2 regions of the Pseudoalteromonas sp. XMcav11-Q genome follow, and region 2 is predicted to be linked to the other one. Evidence: predicted binding sites of a transcription regulator. Region 2 holds the regulator's gene; the other holds the start of a gene.

Region 1 (11,515 bases), on a different contig from region 2:
GTCTAGGTTGTTTGATGTTTCTTGTTCGATATCTTGCGGCTCAAAGTGTAAATGATCACCTTCTAGCTCATAACCAAGCCCTAGTTCATAGGTGCTGGTTGCGATATGAATGCCATTTGAAAGCAATTCGGCGGTTAATGGTGCGCGCTCCGAGCGAGACAGCGAAACAGCGACGTTTTGGCCTTCAGCAAAGTCGTACACGCCACCAATAGACAAGCTTAGATTGGTCATTTCCAGGTCATAAGAAATAAACCCATTATCTAAGTTACCACCATGGCCGTGGTCGTGATCATGATCGTGTTCACCTTCATGGTTATGATCTTCTTCGTACGCTTCCAGTTGATTGCCTTTGCTTGATAACTGGTAGTCTTCAATACGAGCACCTAACTCAAGTGTGAAGTCTCCAAAACGACGTTCTTCAAGGATGTAAAGTGCGTGCGTTTTGGTATTGGTCGATGGCGTGAAAGCTTCTGCACCGTTTGCGGCGTAATCGCTGTCGGAGAAATGATAACCAACAGTGCCGTGCCACTCTCCTAAGCGGTGCTCTGCCGTTAAGCGTAACTCAGTTGTATCATTTTCAAATACAGTACCTATGTTTCCATCTTCAATTTCAGCGTGTTCGTAATCGGTGTAGCCGACACGTAGGCCAACAGATTCAAGCCAGTCACTGTGTACTGCATAATTTACAAGCCCTTGCCAACGGTCTTGTTTTACTCGAGCAAATACGGATTCTTCTTCGTGGTCATGCCCTTCCTCTTCATGCTCGTGATCATGGTCATGACCAATATGAGAGTGAGCAGGAATACCATAGTCCGTATCAACACGGCCATAAGAGAAACCAACGGTCAGATGATCGCCAACGTAACTTGTACCTAAGTTAAATTGCTCAGAATCGATAAAGGTATTGTCGACGCGATTGGCGTACTCTGTTTCATGCTCTTCTGCCTCGTGGGCATGATCTTCGCCTTCATGTTCATGCTCGTGTTCTTCATGTTCGTCGTGTGGAAGCGCGAAATTAGGGGTTTCATAATCACCACCTTTACGCTTAACGCCATCGAAATGGAAGTTAAATCCGTCAAAGCCGGATTCTAATAATACCGCAAAGGTATTGGTATTTGAGTTGGTATCATGGCTATAGTCGGCAGCGCCCTGAAGGCTATCGATCACGTCTGTCGGAATACGATTATCAACAACATTAACCACACCACCGATTGCACCTGAGCCGTAAAGTAGGGTTGCAGGACCTCTTAGCACTTCAATTTGCTGCGCAGCCAGCGAGTCATTAGTGTTGGCGTGATCTGGGCCAACGCGCGAGGCATCGCTACTGTCTAACCCGTTTTGCGTGATTTTAACCCGAGGACCATCTAAACCACGGATGATAGGGCTTGAACTCACCGGACCAAAGTAACTAGCATTGATCCCTGGTTGGCCTTTTAGTGTTTCACCCAGTGTTGGTTTGGCACGGTTTTTTAGCTCATCCCCACTTAATACACTGACCGGAGAGGTCATTTCCATACTATTTTTATGTAGGGCAGAAGAGTAAACAACAATGCTCTCAACAGATGTTGGTTTTAGTTCGACTCGAACAAATCCTTGGGCTTCATCTACATCTACACGTTTATCAAGATAATTAGGCTTAGTAACGTGTAATTGAGAATCAGCATCTATTGCAATGGTAAATTGGCCATTCTTATCTGATTTAACTGACTTGCTTTTGCCATGAAGATGGATGGTTACATTACTAAGTGGTTGATTGTTTGCGTCAACAACTTTACCTGTTAGTTGTGCAGCATAAGCTGGCGCTGCACCTATTATTGAAATTAATGCGCTGGCGATAAGAGACTGCTTAAACATATTTTTATTACCACGAGTTAGGTTATGTATTGAACGAGTGAGCTGTTCGACTAATAGAGTGATAATATAACACTACAAATTTTGCGGATCAATAACGTTATACTATAACTTAGTTATTGTTGAAATTAGAATTACAGCTATAGTTAAGAAACAAGCTAAAGTGAGCACAACATAATGAACAAGCCATTTGTTTTCAAGGCAAGGATTAAGGTTGCTGACTTATTTCACCATAGCCACCATGAAGAAGCGTTTACTACCGCCATGTTGTCAAAAGAAAGTAGCGAGCATTTTGCGATGAAACTGCTTGGGATATGCGCACTGTCTTTTGATAAGCCGGCAAAGTGGAGCAAGGCGGAGAAAAAACATTGGCCGGACGTATGGCTAGAAGACGACAACGACCAGGTTGAAGTCGCTTTGTTTATTGGTACCTTAGAGGTCGATGAGATACTCAAGTATGAAAAGCTTTATGCTAAGGTTGTAGTGTTGTGTGCTGACGGTGAGCAATGGTTTGAAGAGCGTCGAGCGCAATTACAGTTTATTGGATCTTTCTCTGTGTTTAGTATTCCCACGGACTTTGTAGCTGAATTGTGTGAAATGCTGACGCGAAGTTTACATTGGGACGTGATTTTTGAAAATGGGGCGATGAGTGTTACTGATAGTGAACACTACATTCGTACTCAAATTACCAAGCTGATTTAACGCACTAGTTAACCTAAACTCGGGATAACGGCTGCTAGAGAACAAGTTGTTATGTCGCGGATTTTGGTTATTTACGGCAACTCTATTTTAATATGGCTTGTGGGTCTGCTACAGCACAATAAAATTTCCCCATCTCTCACAAAAGCAAGCGGCTCGTTCGCGTACTGTGTTTGTCCTTCAATGAGCTTGGCGCGGCAGGCGCCGCAAAAACCCTCGCGGCATTGATAGGGGACTTCAATATTTGCGGCTTCAAGGGTTTCGAGTATCGAAGACGAAGAAGCCACATATTCCAGTGGCTCCTCAATATTCTCAACCTGAATTAGGAAGGATGGCTTTTCAACCATTACAGGTCGAAATCGCCAAAGTCAGAGGCATCAACTTCAGAGTCGATTTGTCCAACAAGGTATGAGCTGATCTCAGCTTCCTGTGGTGCAACTTGAACATTGTCAGAAACAAGCCAAGCATTGATCCACGGAATCGGGTTCGATTTGGTCTCAAATTGCGTTGGTAAACCAACCGCTGACATACGAATATTTGTGATGTACTCAACGTATTGACACAAAATATCTTTGTTTAGTCCAATCATTGAACCGTCTTTAAACAGATACTCAGCCCATTCTTTTTCTTGCTCAGCTGCTTCAACAAACATCTTAATCGCTTCGTCACGGCATTGTGCTGCCACGATAGACATTTCAGGGTCATCTTTGCCTTCTTGCATGATATTCAGCATGTGCTGTGTGCCAGACAAATGAAGCGCTTCATCACGAGCAATTAGCTTGATGATCTTTGCATTACCTTCCATAAGCTCTCGCTCAGCAAAAGCAAACGAGCAGGCAAAACTCACGTAGAAGCGAATAGCTTCTAAGATGTTTACTGACATGATGCAAAGGTACAGAAGCTTTTTCAGTTCAAACAAGTTTATGACGACCGTTGTGCCGTTAATTTCATGCTTGCCTTCACCGTATTGATTATAAAGGCTTACCTTTTCAATCAGTTCGTCATAATACTTGGTCACTGCATCCGCACGTTCAACAATTTTGTCATTGCCCACGATGTCATCAAAGATTAACTCAGGGTTTTGCGTTACATTACGAATAATGTGAGTATAAGAGCGACTGTGAATAGTTTCACTAAATGCCCAAGTTTCGATCCAAGTTTCAAGCTCAGGGATGGAGACGATCGGCAAAAGTGCAACGTTTGGAGAGCGACCTTGCACACTGTCTAGCAATGTTTGATATTTTAGGTTGCTCAAAAAGATATGTCTTTCGTGCTCAGGAAGTGCCTGAAAGTCCAATCTATCCTTACTTACGTCTACTTCTTCTGGACGCCAGAAAAACGATAATTGCTTTTCAATTAGCTTTTCGAAAATAGGGAACTTCTGTTGGTCGTAGCGAGATACATTAACAGTTTGTCCGAAAAACATCGGTTCTTTTAATTGGTCGTTATGATTTCTGCTAAACGTAGAATATGCCATAAATGTGTTACTCAATACCTAAAAAAGCGGGTGATGACCACCCGCATAAAAAGTTATATTTTACAAGCGCCGCCTTCACAACCATCGTCTTCTGCTTCTGGTTTCATCTCATCTTGAGCATCCGAAGCACCGTCGCGGGTGTTATGGTAATAAAGTGTTTTAACACCAAGTTTGTATGCGGTGAGTAAGTCTTTTAGCAATAGCTTCATAGGAACTTTACCTGCTTCAAACTTACTTGGATCATAATTGGTATTTGCAGAGATAGTTTGATCGATGAACTTCTGCATAATACCAACCAGCGCAAGGTAACCATCGTTAGATGGAATATCCCAAAGTAGTTCATAGTTGTTCTTGAGGCGATCGTACTCAGGTACAACTTGCTTCAAGATACCATCTTTACTTGCTTTAACACTGATATGACCACGAGGTGGTTCAATACCGTTTGTCGCGTTTGAAATTTGCGATGATGTTTCAGATGGCATCAAGGCTGACAACGTTGAGTTACGCATACCGTGTTCTTGGATACTTGCTCTTAACGCATCCCAGTCAAGGCGTAATGGCTCTTCACAGACTTTATCAAGGTCACGCTTATAGGTATCTATTGGCATGATACCTTGTGAGTAGGTCGTCTCGTTAAACTTAGGACAAGCGCCGCGTTCTTTTGCCAGTTCATTCGATGCTTTCATCAGATAGTATTGGATCGCTTCAAATGTTCTGTGTGTTAGGCCGTTAGCACTACCGTCTGAGTACTTAACACCATTCTTTGCAAGATAATAAGCAAAGTTAATCACACCGATACCCAGTGTACGGCGTCCCATCGTTGCATTGTACGCAGCAGGAACAGGATAGTCTTGATAGTCTAATAGGTTATCAAGTGCGCGAACCGCAAGCTCTGCTAACTCTTCTAGCTCATCTAAAGACTTGATAGCACCTAAGTTAAACGCTGAAAGCGTACAAAGTGCAATTTCACCTTCAGGGTCATTTACATGGCTTAACGGCTTCGTTGGTAGTGCAATTTCAAGACATAGGTTTGACTGGCGGATCGGTGCAACCTTAGAGTCAAACGGGCTGTGTGTATTACAGTGGTCAACGTTTTGTAGATAAATACGACCGGTGCTCGCACGTTCTTGCGCAAACATTGAGAATAATTCAATCGCCTTAATGCGTTTCTTACGAATAGACTCATCTTGCTCGTACTTAACATACAGTTCTTCGAATTTATCTTGATCTTCAAAGAATGCGTCGTAAAGGCCTGGCACATCTGATGGACTAAAGAGCGTGATATAGTCGTCTTTAATTAGGCGGCTATACATGGTTTTGTTGAACTGCACGCCATAATCTAAATGACGCACGCGGTTTTCTTCAACACCACGGTTATTTTTTAGTACTAATAGGTTTTCAACTTCAAGATGCCAAAGCGGGTAGAATAGGGTCGCTGCACCACCACGCACACCGCCTTGAGAACAGCTTTTAACAGCTGTTTGGAAGTGCTTATAAAACGGAATACATCCTGTGTGGTACGCTTCACCATTTCTGATTGGGCTACCTAGTGCACGAATACGACCTGCGTTAATACCGATACCAGCGCGCTGACTGACGTATTTTACAATCGCAGAAGAAGTTGCGTTGATTGAATCTAGGCTATCAGCACATTCAATCAGTACGCATGAGCTAAACTGACGTGTCGGCGTACGAACACCAGCCATAATTGGCGTTGGTAATGAAATTTTGAATGTTGAAACCGCATCGTAGAATCGCTTAATGTAATCTAGACGTGTTTCTTTCGGGTAGTTTGCAAACAGGCTTGCAGCAACAAGAACATATAAGAACTGCGCACTTTCATAGATCTCACCTGTTACGCGGTTTTGTACAAGGTACTTACCTTCCAACTGCTTAACGGCTGCATAGCTGAAGTTCATATCTCGGCTATGGTCGATGTAGCTGTTTAGCTCATCAAACTCTGCTTTTGTGTAGTCAGTGAGAAGGTGCTGATCATAGCGCTTGTCTTCAACCAGCTTTACCACATGGTCGTGTAAGTGCGGCGGCTCAAAACAGCCATAGGCTTTCTTACGCAAGTGGAAAATAGCCAAACGAGCGGCTAGATACTGATAATCTGGAGACTCTTTTGAGATCAGATCGGCTGCAGCTTTAATAATCGTTTCGTGGATATCACCAGTACGAATACCGTCATAAAACTGGATGTGTGACTTTAATTCAACCTGAGAAACTGAGACGTTATCTAGGCCTTCTGCCGCCCATGTAATGACACGATGGATCTTATCTAGATCTAACGGTTCTTTGCGACCGTTTCTTTTGCATACAGATAGCTGTTGGTTCATGTTATGTGCCTGTATTCCTTAGGAACGCGCTTTAGATATCGCACGAATATAAAATTGTTTAGCAAACCACCACTATATATGGTGCCCTAGTGGCTAGGGATCACAAGATAGTGGGGTTGACGTGAATTTGCAAGAGAACAACTCGGACAGAATTGTGGATAAGTTTGGGATAATTTATTTATGTAAGTATCCACTAACCTATGACAATCCACTTATCTGCCCACAAAGAAAAATCAACAAAAAGATGATGCTTTTCAGCAAAAATAAAAAAAAATTCTAACTGATTTTTTTCTACACAAATTCGTATCTATTATAGCAAAAACACAATATATGGTGTTTTATTTTTTTATCGACACTAAATATGCGATAACGTGTCTAATGGGTTAGTAAGATAGAGATCCGCATGCCAAGACTTAGCTTCGGATTCAGATGGAATGAATCCCCACATTGCTGCTGCACTAATCATTTTTGCGGATTTTGCAGCAATAATGTCTCGCTCAGCATCACCAACATAAATACACTGCTCAGGTGACACCCCCAATTTTGACGCCACTAACAGTAAAGGCTCGGGATGAGGTTTGGCCACCGCCAGTGTATCTCCGCATACTACTGTCTCGATCTTTGCAAGTTCAGGGATCTGTTTTAGTAGCGGAAGCGTTAAAAACTCAGGTTTGTTCGTCATGATCCCAACCTGAATCTCTTTTTCTAAAAGTGCCGCTAATAACTCACCAATTTGCGCAAAGCATTGGGAATGTACTGATAAATTCTCCAGGTAGTAGTCGAGTACACCCTGCCGTAATATTTGAATGTCGTAGTGCTTTAATGACTCACCAAATCCTACTTGCAACATCGCTGCTACGCCGTTTGAAATCGCACTGCTATAAACCTGTTTGCCGACAATAGGCATTTTATTAGCAGCTAAAACGTGGTTTAGTGCGGCTCCTAAGTCATCACTGGTATCCAGCAAGGTGCCGTCTAAATCAAATAGTACCGCCTGGATCATGCCAGCTTCTCAAAGTGTAGAATGTAGTTAACTGAAACGTCTTTAGTTAAGGTAAATGTTTTGCCGATAGGGTTGTAGTTAATCCCTGTCGCCGCCCTAACTTTGAGGTCGTATTTTTCAGCCCAATCAATTAAGGTCGAAGGGCGAATAAATTTATCATGCTCATGCGTGCCTTCAGGAACCATTTTAAGCAGTTTTTCTGCGGCGACGATAGCCAGTAAATACGCTTTTGTAGTTTTGTTTAAGGTAGAAAAAAATACATGACCGCCGGGCTTAACTAGCTGTGCGACTGAACGAATAATGGATTCTGGGTCTGGTACGTGTTCTAGCATTTCCATGCAAGTTACTACATCGAACTCACCTTGGTGCATGGCTGCGAATTCTTCCGCTGGCACTTTTTGATAGTCTACGTTAACGCCGACCTCTAATGCGTGGAGCTTTGCGACGTTAAGCGGCTCTTGCCCCATATCGATACCGGTTGCATTTGCACCCAGCTTAGCCATGCTTTCTGTTAAAATCCCGCCACCACAACCGACATCTAATACTGTTTTTGCGAATAGGCCTTCACACTTATCGTTAATAAAGTCCAACCTCAACGGGTTAATGTCGTGTAATGGTTTAAATTCTCCCTCTCGGTCCCACCAGCGCTCTGCTATTTCTTCAAATTTAGCGATTTCATTAGGGTCTACATTTTGATGTTCGGTCATAAAAAACTTCCTCGTCGAATTGAGCGCATTATAAAGGGGATTAGATAAAAATAGCACCTGTAAAACGGTAAAAAGTGTGTTAGCATACTTGACGAATTTTATAATAAACAAAGCCCCCGCTGATACTCTGAGGCAATTCGGCTATTTTTTGAAGTGCGTTTAATTGGCGCTTCAGCAGAAAAAGCAATTTGCTATTCAGATAGCATCTCAACACAAGTTGTAGTGTGACACAAAAGGGGTGGACACTGAAGGAAAGTGGAGTCAAATGTCTGATCTCGCCAATGAAATCCTGCCAGTCAATATCGAAGATGAATTAAAAAATTCATACCTAGATTATGCAATGAGTGTAATCGTAGGTCGTGCATTACCTGACGTACGTGACGGCCTAAAGCCTGTTCACCGTCGTGTATTGTTCGCGATGAATGAACTTAAAAATGACTGGAACAAACCTTATAAAAAGTCAGCTCGTGTAGTTGGTGACGTAATCGGTAAATATCACCCGCATGGTGATAGCGCGGTTTACGATACTATTGTACGTATGGCTCAGCCTTTCTCTCTACGCTATATGCTCGTAGATGGACAAGGTAACTTTGGTTCTGTCGATGGTGACTCTGCAGCTGCGATGCGTTATACCGAAGTACGTATGGCGAAAGTCGCTCACGAGTTACTTGCTGACCTTGAAAAAGAAACCGTTGATTATGTACCAAACTACGATGGTACAGAGCAAATTCCAGATGTGTTACCAACTAAAGTGCCTAACTTATTGGTGAATGGTTCATCTGGTATTGCGGTTGGTATGGCGACCAATATTCCACCTCACAACTTAACTGAGGTGATCAATGGCTGTTTGGCTGTGATCCAGAATCCAGACATCACCATTGAAGAGTTAATCGACTATATTCCGGGTCCTGATTTCCCGACTGCCGCCATCATTAGCGGTAAAAACGGCATCGAACAAGCCTATAAAACAGGCCGTGGTAAGATCTATATCCGCGCGAAAGCTGAAATCGAAGTCGATGAGAAAACAAACAAAGAAACCATCATCGTTCATGAAATTCCTTACCAAGTTAACAAAGCAAGACTAATCGAAAAAATTGCAGAGCTTGTTAAAGATAAAAAGGTTGAAGGGATCAGTGCACTACGCGACGAGTCGGACAAAGACGGTATGCGTATTGTTATTGAAATCAAACGTGGTGAAGTCGGTGAGGTTGTACTAAACAACCTATATGCTCAAACACAACTACAAACTGTGTTTGGCATCAATATGGTTGCACTAGACAACAACCAGCCTAAGTGTTTCAACCTGAAAGAAATGCTTGATGCGTTTATTATTCACCGTCGTGAAGTTGTAACGCGTCGTACTGTATTTGACCTGCGTAAGGCAAGAGACCGAGCGCACACGCTTGAAGGCCTCGCAATTGCGCTAGCTAACATTGACCCAATCATTGAGCTTATTCGTAAGTCACCAACACCAGCGGAAGCGAAAGCGGCGCTAACTGCGCGAGCTTGGGATCTTGGTAACGTTAAATCAATGCTTGAGCGCACTGGCGAAGAAAATGTTGCGCGTCCAGATTGGTTAGCGGAAGAATTAGGGATCCGTGATGGTCAGTATTATTTGTCTGAGCAACAAGCCCAAGCAATCCTAGACTTAAGACTACACAAATTAACAGGTCTTGAGCACGAGAAAATTCTAGCAGAATACAAAGAACTACTCGATCTTATCGCTGAGCTACTGTACATCCTTTCTACTCCAGAGCGTTTGATGGAAGTGATCCGCGATGAGTTAGTTGAAATCAAAGAAACGTATGGTGATGAGCGTCGCACAGAGATCACTGCTGCTGCGCACGATATCAGTTTAGAAGATTTGATCAACGAAGAAGACGTTGTCGTTACGCTTTCTCATGAAGGCTACGTGAAATATCAACCTCTTAGTGATTACGAAGCTCAGCGTCGTGGTGGTAAAGGGCGATCTGCAACTAAGATGAAAGATGAAGACTTTATCGAACGTCTACTCGTTGCAAATACTCACGATACAATTCTTTGTTTCTCCACTTCTGGCCGCTTGTATTGGTTGAAAGTTTACCAGCTGCCGCTTGCATCACGTGCTGCGCGCGGAAAGCCAATTGTTAACTTGTTACCACTCGAAGCTGATGAGCGTATTACGACAATTTTACCGGTTCGTGAATACGAAGAAGATAAGTTTATCGTCATGGCGACGGCAAGTGGTATCGTTAAGAAAACACCGCTGACTGCATACAGCCGTCAGCGTGCAAGTGGCATTATTGCTATCAACTTGAACGAAGGCGATAGCCTGATCGGTGCTAACATCACCACAGGTGAAAATGACATCATGCTATTTACTGAGCATGGTAAAGTTGTACGCTTTAACGAGAAGCAGCGAGATTCTGAAACAGGTGAAGTGAAGCGCGACCCTGAAACTGGCGAAGAAATGTTGGCTTTACGTCCGATGGGCCGTACAGCAACAGGTGTTCGTGGTATCAAGATGCCAGATGACGTGAAAGTGGTATCACTAATCGTACCACAAGGCGATGGTGCAATCTTGACCGTAACTGAAAATGGTTATGGTAAGCGTACACCGCTTGAAGAGTATCCAGCGAAGAGCCGTGCAACACAAGGTGTTGTATCAATCAAAGTAACTGAAAGAAATGGTTCTGTGGTTGGCGCGGTTCAAGTTGACGACAATGATGAAATCATGTTGATCTCAAACCGTGGTACGCTAGTTAGAACGCGTGTAAACGAAGTTTCTACGGTAGGCCGTAACACCCAAGGTGTTATTCTGATCCGTACGATGGAAGAAGAAAAGGTAGTTGGTCTTCAACGCATCGAAGAAATTGAAGTGGAAGCGTTGCCTGAAGGTGATGTTGCAGAGTTTGAAGGTGAAGCAACACCGGCTGCGGAACCTGACGCAGAGGAATAAAAAACCCTATCCAAAAAAAAGCGACTTCGGTCGCTTTTTTTCTTTCTGTCAATTTTTTCAATCTGTTCCTCTATGACAAGAGCCTGAAGCCTGATAAATTAAGGCTACCAACAATCCGACGTTTTAGTCGGGCAGCCCACTGTTCATCCAAAAAGTCATGAGAATAACGCTATTCTTTGGATGATCTAGATTATTTGGAATGAGGAAAAATATGACGGTTTATAATTTTTGCGCGGGTCCTGCGATGTTACCTGTTGAAGTTATGAAAAAAGCGCAAAAAGAATTTTTAGATTGGCAAAATCTGGGTGTTTCGGTGATGGAAGTGAGCCACCGTTCGGCACCGTATCTCGAAATGGCAAAGCAATGCGAAGCAAGCTTACGTCGTTTGATGAACATCTCTGATGAATTTGAAGTCCTGTTTATGCATGGTGGTGGCCGAGGTCACTTTGCTGCTGTACCGCTAAATCTACATGTAGATGGTGTACCTGGCGTATATATCGA
Region 2 (11,515 bases):
AAGCATCAAGCTGATACCAATCACCGTCTGAGGTACGATAGAATAACCCATCGTTGAGAGAGCCAACTAAAGTCGTCACAGTATCCAAATGCAAAATACTGGTGATATAAGCGGTATCCAACGACGTTTGAGAACCAATTTTTTCGATGCCTTTATCATTGTAGCGATACGCACCTTTGTTAGTACCGATAAAACCATATCTCGGAAAATCCTCAACAAAAGTAACAAATTGACTACCAAGAAAAGCGTTGTAGGCAAATGGCGTTATCCCCTTGTAATCAAGACGATACAAACCTCTCCCTGTACCAAACCACATTCCCCCTCGGTTTGAAGGGCTTAGTGAAAAGACTGGATTCTGTCTGAGCTCTCGCTCAGTTAATTTTTGTAGTGTGCCATTTTCGTAGATAAGTGCACCACGGTCTGTCCCAAGAATGAGTTTTTCGCCAATAAACTCCAAGTCGTGTATCACGGAACGATTTAACTGCGCACTAGTTAGCACGGGTTGATAACTATCATTCAATCCCATAATGCCAAGCCCCTCACGACTAGCGACCCATAACTGACCAGAGGGCCCCTGTGTGATGGCTGAAATTGCTTGGTTTACTCTAGGACCAATATGATGCCGCTCCACTTTTCCTGAGTGGGCCAGCCACAAGCCTTCATTTAAACTGGCAAGCCAGATATTATTATCTTTGTCCATAAAGATATCTGCAAACCAGATACTTTGATCCAACTGAATTGGCTCGACAGCTTGCCAAACACCATTATTCTGTCGATATAACAGCCGACCATAAGTAGAGACCCATAGCCCGCCTTCCTTATCATTTAGAAACTTATATACGGCATTGTTACCCGCATCTTGATAACGGCGTAGTACTTCGTCAATATCTAGAAAATACGCACCCAACTCTGATGCTAAGAACAACTTACCATCGACCCAAGCTAAGTCATGTATAATGGTTTGCGCTAACTGCTCAGGTAGTGAAACCTTACTCGCCAGCTCAAGCCTAACGCCATCACCGTTGCGATTGCTTGATTCACTGATTTTAAGTAGGTGACGTTCATTCACTAGCCAAATACCATCAGGCACCAACGCCATTTTAGTCACAGAACCTACGATTTGGTTTATTTGAGTCACATCTAACGTACTTTGTTCGATGTTATTGGCGGCTAACGTCAGCTTTTTCGCAGAAACATAATACAGACCATTCGCAGCAATCCAGATCCCGCCATCTTCATCTTGCAAGATATCTCGTACAGGCCCCTGCAGATCGAAACGCCGAGCTTCTAAGGTTTGGGGATTGAGTCTTAACAATCCTCGACGCGTGCCAACCCAGAGCATGCCAAATCGATCCACCACCAATTTATTAATGGCATTACTATTTAAAAACTCGGTATTTTGGGTGTTGAAATTTTGGAATTGATGACCATCAAACCGACTTAAGCCAAACTGAGTTCCGAGCCAAATGTAGCCTTGATTGTCTTGAACGACACTCTTAACGCTTTGTGACGGTAACCCACTTTGGATATTCCACTGTTTAACTACGTAATCATCTATCGCCGCAAAACTCGTAATTGGTAGCAGCAAAGTGAAAATGAAAAACAATAGCCTTGTCATCTCGATTCCATCACATCAGCACAGTTAGACTAAAATGCCAGTTTTAAACAAAGCTTGCACGCAAATCAATGAAAAAATGCCAGCTAATACATCATCTAGCATAATCCCCGAGCCACCGTGCAAACGTTTATCGAGCCATCTTATCGGACCCGGTTTCAAAATATCGAAAAAGCGGAACAAAATAAAGCCAACGATTAATGACTGCCAGCTAAGCGCCGCCCCTATCATGGTAATATAAAAACCTGCCACTTCATCCCAGACAATGGCTGGGTGGTCATGAACATTAACATCGTCTGCTGTTTTACCACACACCCAGATCCCAAATAACGTCATGACAATCGCAACCAGACATTGCAGCCAAATTGGTGCGCCTTGGGTTGCAAAAATAAACGGTAATGCGGCGAAGGTGCCAAAAGTACCAGGTGCTTTTTTCGCTAAACCAAGACCAAACCCGAGTGCAAAGAATTGATGCGGCTTCTTTAAATTAAATACATACTGCTTAGCCAAACCAACTCCTAGCTAAAATGCTCAAAACCAAACCCTGAGAGCTGGTAAGGTTGACCTTTTTTGAGCAATTGAATTTCGCCATTATTAGCCGTAATTTGGCCAATACAAACTGGCTCAACACCATATTGCTTCAATCTGGTTTCCACGGCATTTTTGTTATTATCATTGACCGTGAAGAGTAACTCGTAGTCATCGCCAAAACCGAGCGCGAGCCGCATGCGTGCATCTTCATCAAGACTTGAGCGCAGCGCATCAGATTGAGGAACTTTATCGGCGTTTATCTTAGCGCCAACTAACGAGCTACGTAAAATATGCTTAAGATCCGCGAGTAGACCGTCTGAGATATCAATTGCAGAGGTAGCAAGACCCCTAAGAACTTGGCCCGCAGCAACCCTTGGTGCTGGGTAGTGAAACTTTTCAAGCGCCGCTTTGTAATGTTTTGGCTCAAGTGTCCAGCCCTGCTTTCGCGCTTCAATAGCAAGCCCTGCGTCACCAAGTGGACCTGTTACATAAATCCAATCACCCACCCGTGCTCCTGAGCGCTTGAGTGCTTTACCAGTTGGTACAATACCTTTTGCACATACAGTGATAGTCAATGGACCTTGCGTTGTATCGCCACCTATTACTTGTACGTTATAATACTCAGCAATTTCATGCATGCCCTCAGTGAAGGCTTCTAACCACTCCAAGTCAGCGTTAGGTAGCGTTAAACCAAGTGACACCCAAGTAGGTTCTGCACCCATAGCAGCTAAGTCGCTAAGATTCACAGCGATAACCCGATGGCCTAGTGCCCGAGGTGGAATATCTTCAAAAAAGTGCACACCCGCAACTAGCGTATCCGTAGTTACCGCAAGTTGATTGCCAGCAGGAACTGAAACCAAGGCGCAGTCATCACCGATCCCAAGCTCTACATCTCGGCGAGTAATGCCACGGCCTTTAAAGTAGTGATTGATTAGCTCAAATTCTTTCATACACAAAAAAGCCGGCCAAGGCCGGCTATTCCTATAGTAAAGCTTATTTGCGAATAAACTTAACCGCTTTGTCTAGTACACCGTTAACGAATTTGTGGCTCTCTTCAGCGCCAAACATTTTCGCTAACTCAATACCTTCGTTGATAGCCACTTTGTATGGCACATCTTCACGGAATTTAAGCTCATAAGCACTAACACGTAACACGGCAAGCTCAACCATATCCAATTCTTCAAGTGGACGAGCTAAATGCGGACGAATTGCTTCGTCTAGCTGCTTTTGGTTAACAACAACACCACGCGCTAAGTCTTTGAAGTATTCTACATCGACTTTAGTTACGTCGTTTTCGATCAGCATTTGCTGTTCGATATCGGCAATTGGGTTACCACTTAGCTGCCAAGAATAAATAGCTTGTAAAGCAAGTACACGTGCTTTGCGTCTAGCTGCTGGTTTCACTGAGATTCCTCTTAAATTTGCTCTAGCACGTTCACCATTTCTAGAGCTCCAAGGGCGGCTTCTCCCCCTTTGTTGCCCATTTTAGTGCCCGCGCGCTCGATAGCTTGCTCAATGCTTTCAGTAGTAAGTACACCAAAAGCGACAGGGATATCATAATCTAATGAAACGCTAGCTAAGCCTTTGTTAGACTCGTTAGCAACTAAATCGAAGTGTGGTGTACCACCACGAATAATCACACCTAGCGCAATAATCGCGTCGTGCTCTTTTTTCATCGCAACGCGTTTTGCTGCTAGTGGTAGTTCAACCGCTCCCGGTACATATACAACCGTGATGTCTTCATCGCTAACACCACCGGTACGTTTTAATTCATCTACAGCGCCTTCAAGTAAGCTGCTACCGATAAAATCGTTAAAACGTGAAATGACAATGGCAAATTTTTTGCCAGGAGCGTATTTATTACCTTCGATTACTTTCATTAGATGTTCCTAATCTGTATGAGCAATTGCCAAATTGAGGCGCATGATAGCACAGTAATGTGGCAATCGCCTACTATCTGAATATAGGCGATTGCGATCAATTTGGCATTTTGGAATTATTTTGGAATTATTTTGGTTCGACGTATTCAACCACTTCTAAGTGGAAACCAGACAGTGCATGATATTTTTTAGGTAGACTCATTAGGCGCATTTTCTGAATGCCTAAATCAGCCAAAATTTGCGACCCCACACCTACGGTACGCGAAGTACCTTGGAATTTACGGTAGTTCACCTGTTCACCCGCATCTTCCGCAGCAAATGCCTTAACCAGCGCTTCCATCTCTTCGCTGCGTTCTTGCTTACCAAGAATGACTAATACGCCTTCGTTGTCGGCGATGTGCTTCATGGCACTTTGCAGTGTCCAGCTTCTATCCGCGCTGCGATCTGAATGAAGAATATCGTTAAACGTGCTTTGCAAATGCACACGTACTAAATTGGCTTCTTCCGATTTGATCTCGCCCTTTACCATCGCATAATGCAGTTGATTATCAATGGTGTCTTTGTACGTCACTAGATTAAACTCACCAAACTCAGTAGGCAGTTTACACTCTGCTACTTTTTCGATAGTGGTTTCGTTTAAGTTACGATACTCAATTAAATCAGCAATGGTGCCGATTTTAATATCGTGTTCTTTTGCGAATACTTCTAGTTGTGGGCGACGTGCCATAGTGCCGTCTGGATTGAGAATTTCAACAATCACAGATGCAGGCTCCAGTCCCGCCAAACGCGCTAAATCACATCCGGCTTCAGTATGGCCTGCACGCGTTAAAACGCCGCCTGGTTGCGCCATGATTGGGAAGATATGACCTGGTTGTACGATATCTTCAGGTACTGCACCTTTGGCAACTGCAGCTTGTACTGTACGGGCGCGATCTGCCGCTGAAATCCCCGTCGTTACGCCTTTCGCAGCTTCAATAGACAAAGTAAAGTTGGTAGAGAACTGAGCGCCATTGGTTTTCACCATTAGTGGCAAGTTCAGCTGCTCACAGCGCTCCTGTGTCATGGTCAAACAGATTAACCCGCGACCATATGTTGCCATGAAATTAATTGCATCTGGTGTAATGTGCTCTGCTGCAATGATCAGATCACCTTCATTTTCTCGGTCTTCATCGTCCATCAAAATAACCATTTTACCGGCTTTAATGTCCGCGATGATTTCCTCAGCACTATTTAAACTCATAGTTTTCCCATTTTTACTTTGTCTATGGCTACTTTATAAAGCCAGCTTTCGCCAATAGACTGGTTGTGAGAGTGGACTCGCTGGCAGCGCTTGGCTCACCCTGAATTAGTCTTTCGAGGTAGCGGGCGATTTGGTCAACCTCTAGGTTTAATTTTGACCCGACTTGAAAACCTGCAATCGTCGTTTCTTGCGCCGTGTGTGGCACTATGGTCAATTTAAAGCGATTTTGTTCCACGGCATTGACCGTCAAACTGATACCATCAATGGCAACCGAACCTTTATACGGAATATACTTCATTAGCGATGACGGCGCAGCTAACCAATAGTCAGTCGCTCTGGCATTAGCGGTTATCTCAACCACTTCAGCAATACCATCCACATGGCCTGACACCAAATGACCGCCTAGGCGTGAAATCGGCTGCAGTGCCTTTTCAAGATTTACCTTTTGGCCTTGTTTGTACTCGGCAAAACGCGTCAAACTTAAGGTTTCGTTAGAAACATCGGCTTTGAAGCCATCATGAAACTTCTCAGTTACGGTCAGGCAAACCCCGTTCGTGGCAATACTATCACCCAAGTTTACATCACTCATATCAAGAGATGTCGTGGTCACACGAACAATTAAATCGCCGCCCTTGAGCTGCAATTGAGTTAATGTTCCTGTTGCTTCGATAATACCTGTAAACATTTTACTTCTCTTTAGTCGCGATAAGTTTGAGATCAGGCCCCACTTGGCAAACGTCGCCAAACACTAACTCAGGTATTTGCGACATGGCACTCAGTGGTGTGGTGTTAAACAGCCCTTTTCCAGCGCCAATTATTTTCGGTGCCAAATAGATGATATATTCATCGATTAGCCCTTGTTCATGCATTACCCCCGCAAGGGTGGCACCGGCTTCTAGCCAAACATAATTACAGTGCTTTTCAGCCAGCTTGTTGAGCACGGCTTTTAGGTCGAGCTTACCGTTGATTTCAGGCACGACAATTTGCTCTACGAAATGAGGCCATTGCACTGAATTATCAATAGTACGGCGGAAAATAATCACTGGAGATGCAATTGTAAATAGCGCAAGATCTGGTGTCAGACGATTTTGTGAGTCAATAATCGCACGTATCGGCTGGCGTAGCTCAGATTGAGGATAATCGGTGTCTTGCAAAAACTCCTCACGAACATTGAGTCTTGCGTTGTCTACCATAACCGTATCGGCTCCGGTCAAGACCACACAGCTCTGCGCGCGGTGGCGCTGTACGTCTAAGCGCGCTGCCGCTGAGGTAATCCACTTGCTCTGGCCATTGTTTAGTGCGGTTTTACCATCAACAGAAGCGGCCAGCTTACAAGTCACGAACGGCAACCCATACTCCATTCGCTTCAAGAATCCGGTATTCAGTGCCCTTGCTTGTGGCTCTAACAAACCAAAAGCCGTTGCAATTCCCGCGGCTTCTAACATTGCCAATCCACGCCCTGCAACTTGTGGGTTGGGATCAACCATGGCTGCAACCACTCTGCTGACGCCTGCGTCAATCAGACCTTTTGCACACGGCGGCGTTCTGCCATAGTGACTACATGGTTCAAGCGTTACATAGGCAGTTGCACCTGCGGCTTTAGCTCCAGCTTGCTTAAGCGCATGTACTTCAGCATGGCCTTCACCTGCTTTTAAGTGTGCACCTTCGCCGACGATTTCACCGTCTTTTACGATCACACAGCCGACGTTTGGATTGGGTGTTGTGGTGTATTTACCGCGCTTTGCAAGCGTGATGGCGCGGCTCATATAATCATGGTCTTGCGTTGTGAACTGGCTCAATCCCCCAACCTCGCAATTTCTTCACCAAACTCACGAATATCTTCGAAAGAGCGATATACTGAAGCAAATCGCACATAAGCCACTTTATCGAGCTTTTTGAGGGCTTCCATAATACATTCGCCAATCATGTCGCTTGGTACTTCACGTTCGCCAGTACCACGAATTTGAGATTTAATTTGGTGTACTACTTCTTCTATTTGTTCTGTACTAACAGGACGCTTTTCCAACGCTCGGTGCATGCCATTGAGTAACTTATCCTCATTGAAAGGCTCCCTGGTACCATCTTGCTTTATCACGCGCGGCATTAAGAGCTCTGCGCCCTCGAAGGTAGTAAAGCGTTCGTGGCATAAAATACACTCACGACGGCGACGGACTTGGTGGCCGGAAGCAACCAAACGTGAATCTATTACTTTGGTATCTTTGGCTGTACAGAATGGACAATGCATAGACGCTCTCGTTGACTCAAAAACAAAAAAGGCCGCTTGAATGCGGCCTTAATCATAACAAAAAACTGCTTTTTTGTGAGCGAAATTATGCGTAAACAGGTAATTTAGCGCAAATTGCTTTTACTTTTTCTTTCACTTGTGCCTGTACAGACTCATCATTGATGTTGTCTAGTACGTCACAGATCCAGCCAGCAAGCTCTTTCGACTCAGCTTCTTTGAAGCCACGACGAGTGATCGCAGGAGAACCGATACGAAGACCAGAAGTAACGAACGGTGAACGTGGATCGTTTGGTACAGAGTTTTTGTTTACTGTGATGTTTGCACGGCCAAGCGCTGCATCCGCATCTTTACCGGTGATGTCTTTATCAATCAGGTCAAGTAGGAACAGGTGGTTTTCAGTTTTGCCAGAAACCACTTTATAACCACGCTCCTGAAGTACCGCAACCATAGCTTGTGCATTTTTAACCACTTGCTCTTGGTATGACTTGAACTCTGGCTGTAGTGCTTCTTTGAACGCAACCGCTTTCGCAGCGATAACGTGACATAGAGGACCACCTTGACCGCCAGGGAATACCGCAGAGTTTAGCTTTTTATAGATTTCTTCATCATCACAAGCAGAGATGATAAGACCACCACGAGGACCCGCTAGCGTTTTGTGCGTTGTTGTTGTTACAACGTGTGCATGAGGCACTGGGCTTGGGTATATACCAGCGGCAACAAGACCTGCAACGTGCGCCATATCAACAAGTAGGTAAGCGCCTACTTTATCAGCGATTTCGCGGAACTTAGCCCAGTCAACGATACCTGAGTACGCAGAGAAACCACCGATGATCATTTTTGGCTTGTGCTCAAGTGCTAACGCTTCAACTTGCGCGTAATCGATTTCACCAGTTTCTTCGTTTAGACCGTACTGGATAGCATTGTACGTTTTACCAGAGAAGTTTACGTGTGAACCGTGCGTTAAGTGACCACCGTGAGCAAGGCTCATACCTAGCACAGTGTCATGTGGCTGAAGTAGCGCTTGGAATACCGCCGCATTTGCTTGTGAGCCAGCGTGAGGCTGAACGTTTGCGTAAGTCGAACCAAATAGCGCATTGGCACGGTCAATCGCGAGCTGCTCAACCACGTCAACGTGCTCACAACCGCCATAGTAACGCTTACCTGGGTAACCTTCAGCATACTTGTTTGTTAGCTGAGAACCCTGCGCTTCAAGTACACGTGGGCTACAGTAGTTCTCAGAAGCGATAAGCTCGATGTGCTCTTCTTGACGTGAAGTTTCTGCTTCAATCGCTGCAAATAGTTCTGGGTCAAAATCTGCAATATTCATGTTACGTTCTAACATGGTTTCTCCTAGGTAAACGTAAGGGTATTTTTAAAGACAATCTAGCATCATAAGATAACCAGTTTGCCTATGAAATCAGCATGGGCATATTTAAGCAGGGATTGAATTTATTTCACACCCCTATCGCGATGATATTTTTTTATTTAAACATTAATATTTTAAATAAGACAACCTAAGTTGCATTTGAAAAGCTAATATAGTCTTGGAATTGACCTTATCTGAGTGGGCGTTCTACCCACTCAGACAGGCTCTCTTATTTAGTTGAGTTTTGCTAACATTGCTGCCTTCAAAGCATCATAATCTGCACTAAGCGGCTCTGCCAAACATGGTTTTTGCAATGCATCGGCCAACGGCTTCGGCATATCAAGCTGCTGATTTAAAACACCTTCTACAGATTCTTTAAACTTCGCAGGATGCGCAGTGGCAAGGAAAATTCCGGTTTCATCCGCTTGAGGGTCCAGCGCTAATCCTTCGTAGGCTATCGCAGTGTGTGGCTCAGCCAAGTAACCTTTGTCATGTAATTCTTGCATTACCGCCTGAGTCCGTGCTTCCGATACCGAACGTGAATAAAAGTCATGTTTGTTAAAATCCCCTCTTTCTAACATGATTTCAACACGAGGCCAGTTATTAGGTTTACTCACGTCCATCGCATTAGAGAGTGACTCTAAAGTGTCGTTTGGTTGCCACTCACCCGAGGCAATGTAACGGGGCACAGTATCATTTTGGTTTGTCGTGGCACTTAACTTGGCAATAGGTAATCCAATCACCGCCGCAATCATTGCTGCACAGACGTTGCCGAAGTTACCACTTGGCACTGAAACATGCACTTTATCACGCTGAGATTTAGGTAATTGTGCTAGCGCTTCAAAGTAATAACACACTTGTGCCACTAAACGGCTGATGTTGATGGAGTTTGCCGAATTAAGACCAAGCTTTTGCTTTACTTCGTCATCAAGGAATGCAGACTTCACCATCGCTTGGCAGTCATCAAAGCTGCCATCTACAGCATAACAATGAATGTTTTTCCCAAGTGTTGTAAACAGCTTTTGTTGGGCAAGCGAAATTTTGCCATGAGGATAAAGGATCACCACATCGACATTTTCTTTTTCGTAAAATGCATGGGCAACGGCGGCGCCCGTGTCACCACTTGTTGCGGTGAGGATAGTCACGCGCTCACCTTGATTAAACATGCTAATGCATTCCGCCATAAAGCGGCCGCCAAAGTCTTTAAACGCCAATGTTGGCCCATGAAAAAGCTCTAAACAATGCTGATTTTTAGCAACTTCGACTAATTTAGCAGGGAAATTAAAGGCGCGTTTTACCATCGCATCGAGGGTATCTTGTGGTAGTTCATCACCAATAAGGTGATGTAATACCTTGGCACTGCGCTCAGCAAAAGGTAATTCAAGTAGTGCATCAACATCCGCAATACACTCAAATGTAGGAGGGAAAAATACCCCTTGGTTACGACCTAAACCAATTTTTACCGCTTCAACGAATGAGACTATCTGCTGTTCGTCTTTTAAATTCACTAATTTCATTACTTTTGATCCTTTAATTCTCTTGTGCCTAGCGTATCTAATCGGCAAATATGGCTAAAACCCGCTTCATTAATGTAATTTTGTTGCAACCATTGCTGCACTGCATTTGCCTGTTGCTCAGACTTACAAATAGCAAATAGCGTGGGCCCTGCCCCTGAAATACTTACCAGCTCGGCACCTAGGGCTGGTAGCGCGTCTTTTGCTTCGTTAAAGCCAGCAATGAGTGGCGCTCTCGCTTCTTCGGCAATGCTGTCTTTCATCATCGACAGTGCTTTGTCAAATTGACCTGACTGCATCAATAAACAAAAGCCCGACAGTCGCTGGGCAAACTCCACCGTATCATGCAAAGAAAACTGCTGTGGTAGTGCTTGCCTTGCTTTCGCTGTATTCAAGGCAAAGCCAGGATATGCAATAACATAAAACCAGCTTTCATCATGCGCAACGCTGATTGCTTTACTTGGAATGCAGTCTGCTGTCAGTTGTAGCCCACCAAGGTAGCAGGGCGTGATGTTGTCGTAGTGACGACCACCACTGACCTTAGCTTCAAAGTCGGCCATTAATTCAATAAGCGCCTCTTGGCTTAATTGCGTATTGGCAAAATCATTGAGTGCAGCAAAAGCGGCAACCACAGAGCAAGCGCTAGAGCCTAGACCTGAACCAACAGGAAGGCCTTTATACAAGGTCATGGCAACCGCCGGCATGTTGGGTGCCACATGCTGTTTGAAGTGCTGTAAACACTGAAACGCTAAATTGTCTTTAGGATCAGCGGAGAGCTTTTCAGCATATGGACCAATACAGTTGAACGTATCACGCTCTGCGGCTTCAACGCTGACCTGATCACCCAGTAAACTGCCATCAATAGGCTGGAGTGCGGCGCCAAGGGCATCAAAGCCAACACAAAAATTCCCCATTGACGCTGGTGCATAAAATGTTTTCATAGCTCCTACCTCGACAGCGTTTTTAGGATATCAGCAAATACGCCAGCAGAGGTCACTTCTGCGCCCGCGCCATAACCTCTGATCACAAAAGGCTTTGGTTGATAATATTGGCTCAAAATAGCCAGTGCGTTTTCACCGTCACGAATATCGTACAAAGCGTGCTCTTTATCTACCGCTTCAATG

What was found. The regulator NrdR, encoded in region 2, represses ribonucleotide reductase genes. The targets are predictions, from matches to a motif close to AAACACNANATNTNGTGTTT.
Region 1: the regulator NrdR is predicted to act here: its motif matches at 6,434-6,453, upstream of nrdA (class 1a ribonucleoside-diphosphate reductase subunit alpha).

Annotation. Positions count from the first base shown of each region.
Region 1 covers NZ_JBECOX010000012.1:82,415-93,929, reverse strand. The annotation lists gene ABMY45_RS18095 (TonB-dependent receptor) at 1-1,854, opposite strand, end outside; gene ABMY45_RS18090 (YaeQ family protein) at 2,029-2,553, shown strand; gene yfaE (class I ribonucleotide reductase maintenance protein YfaE) at 2,625-2,897, opposite strand; gene nrdB (class Ia ribonucleoside-diphosphate reductase subunit beta) at 2,897-4,027, opposite strand; gene nrdA (class 1a ribonucleoside-diphosphate reductase subunit alpha) at 4,081-6,366, opposite strand; gene ABMY45_RS18070 (HAD-IA family hydrolase) at 6,722-7,369, opposite strand; gene ubiG (bifunctional 2-polyprenyl-6-hydroxyphenol methylase/3-demethylubiquinol 3-O-methyltransferase UbiG) at 7,366-8,076, opposite strand; gene gyrA (DNA gyrase subunit A) at 8,342-11,014, shown strand; gene serC (3-phosphoserine/phosphohydroxythreonine transaminase) at 11,226-11,515, shown strand, end outside.
Region 2 covers NZ_JBECOX010000006.1:72,378-83,892, forward strand. The annotation lists gene ABMY45_RS11505 (ligand-binding sensor domain-containing diguanylate cyclase) at 1-1,618, opposite strand, end outside; gene ABMY45_RS11510 (phosphatidylglycerophosphatase A) at 1,643-2,125, opposite strand; gene thiL (thiamine-phosphate kinase) at 2,134-3,096, opposite strand; gene nusB (transcription antitermination factor NusB) at 3,140-3,550, opposite strand; gene ribE (6,7-dimethyl-8-ribityllumazine synthase) at 3,562-4,026, opposite strand; gene ribBA (bifunctional 3,4-dihydroxy-2-butanone-4-phosphate synthase/GTP cyclohydrolase II) at 4,154-5,266, opposite strand; gene ABMY45_RS11535 (riboflavin synthase) at 5,295-5,951, opposite strand; gene ribD (bifunctional diaminohydroxyphosphoribosylaminopyrimidine deaminase/5-amino-6-(5-phosphoribosylamino)uracil reductase RibD) at 5,953-7,065, opposite strand; gene nrdR (transcriptional regulator NrdR) at 7,062-7,511, opposite strand; gene glyA (serine hydroxymethyltransferase) at 7,597-8,853, opposite strand; gene thrC (threonine synthase) at 9,111-10,394, opposite strand; gene thrB (homoserine kinase) at 10,394-11,332, opposite strand; gene thrA (bifunctional aspartate kinase/homoserine dehydrogenase I) at 11,338-11,515, opposite strand, start outside.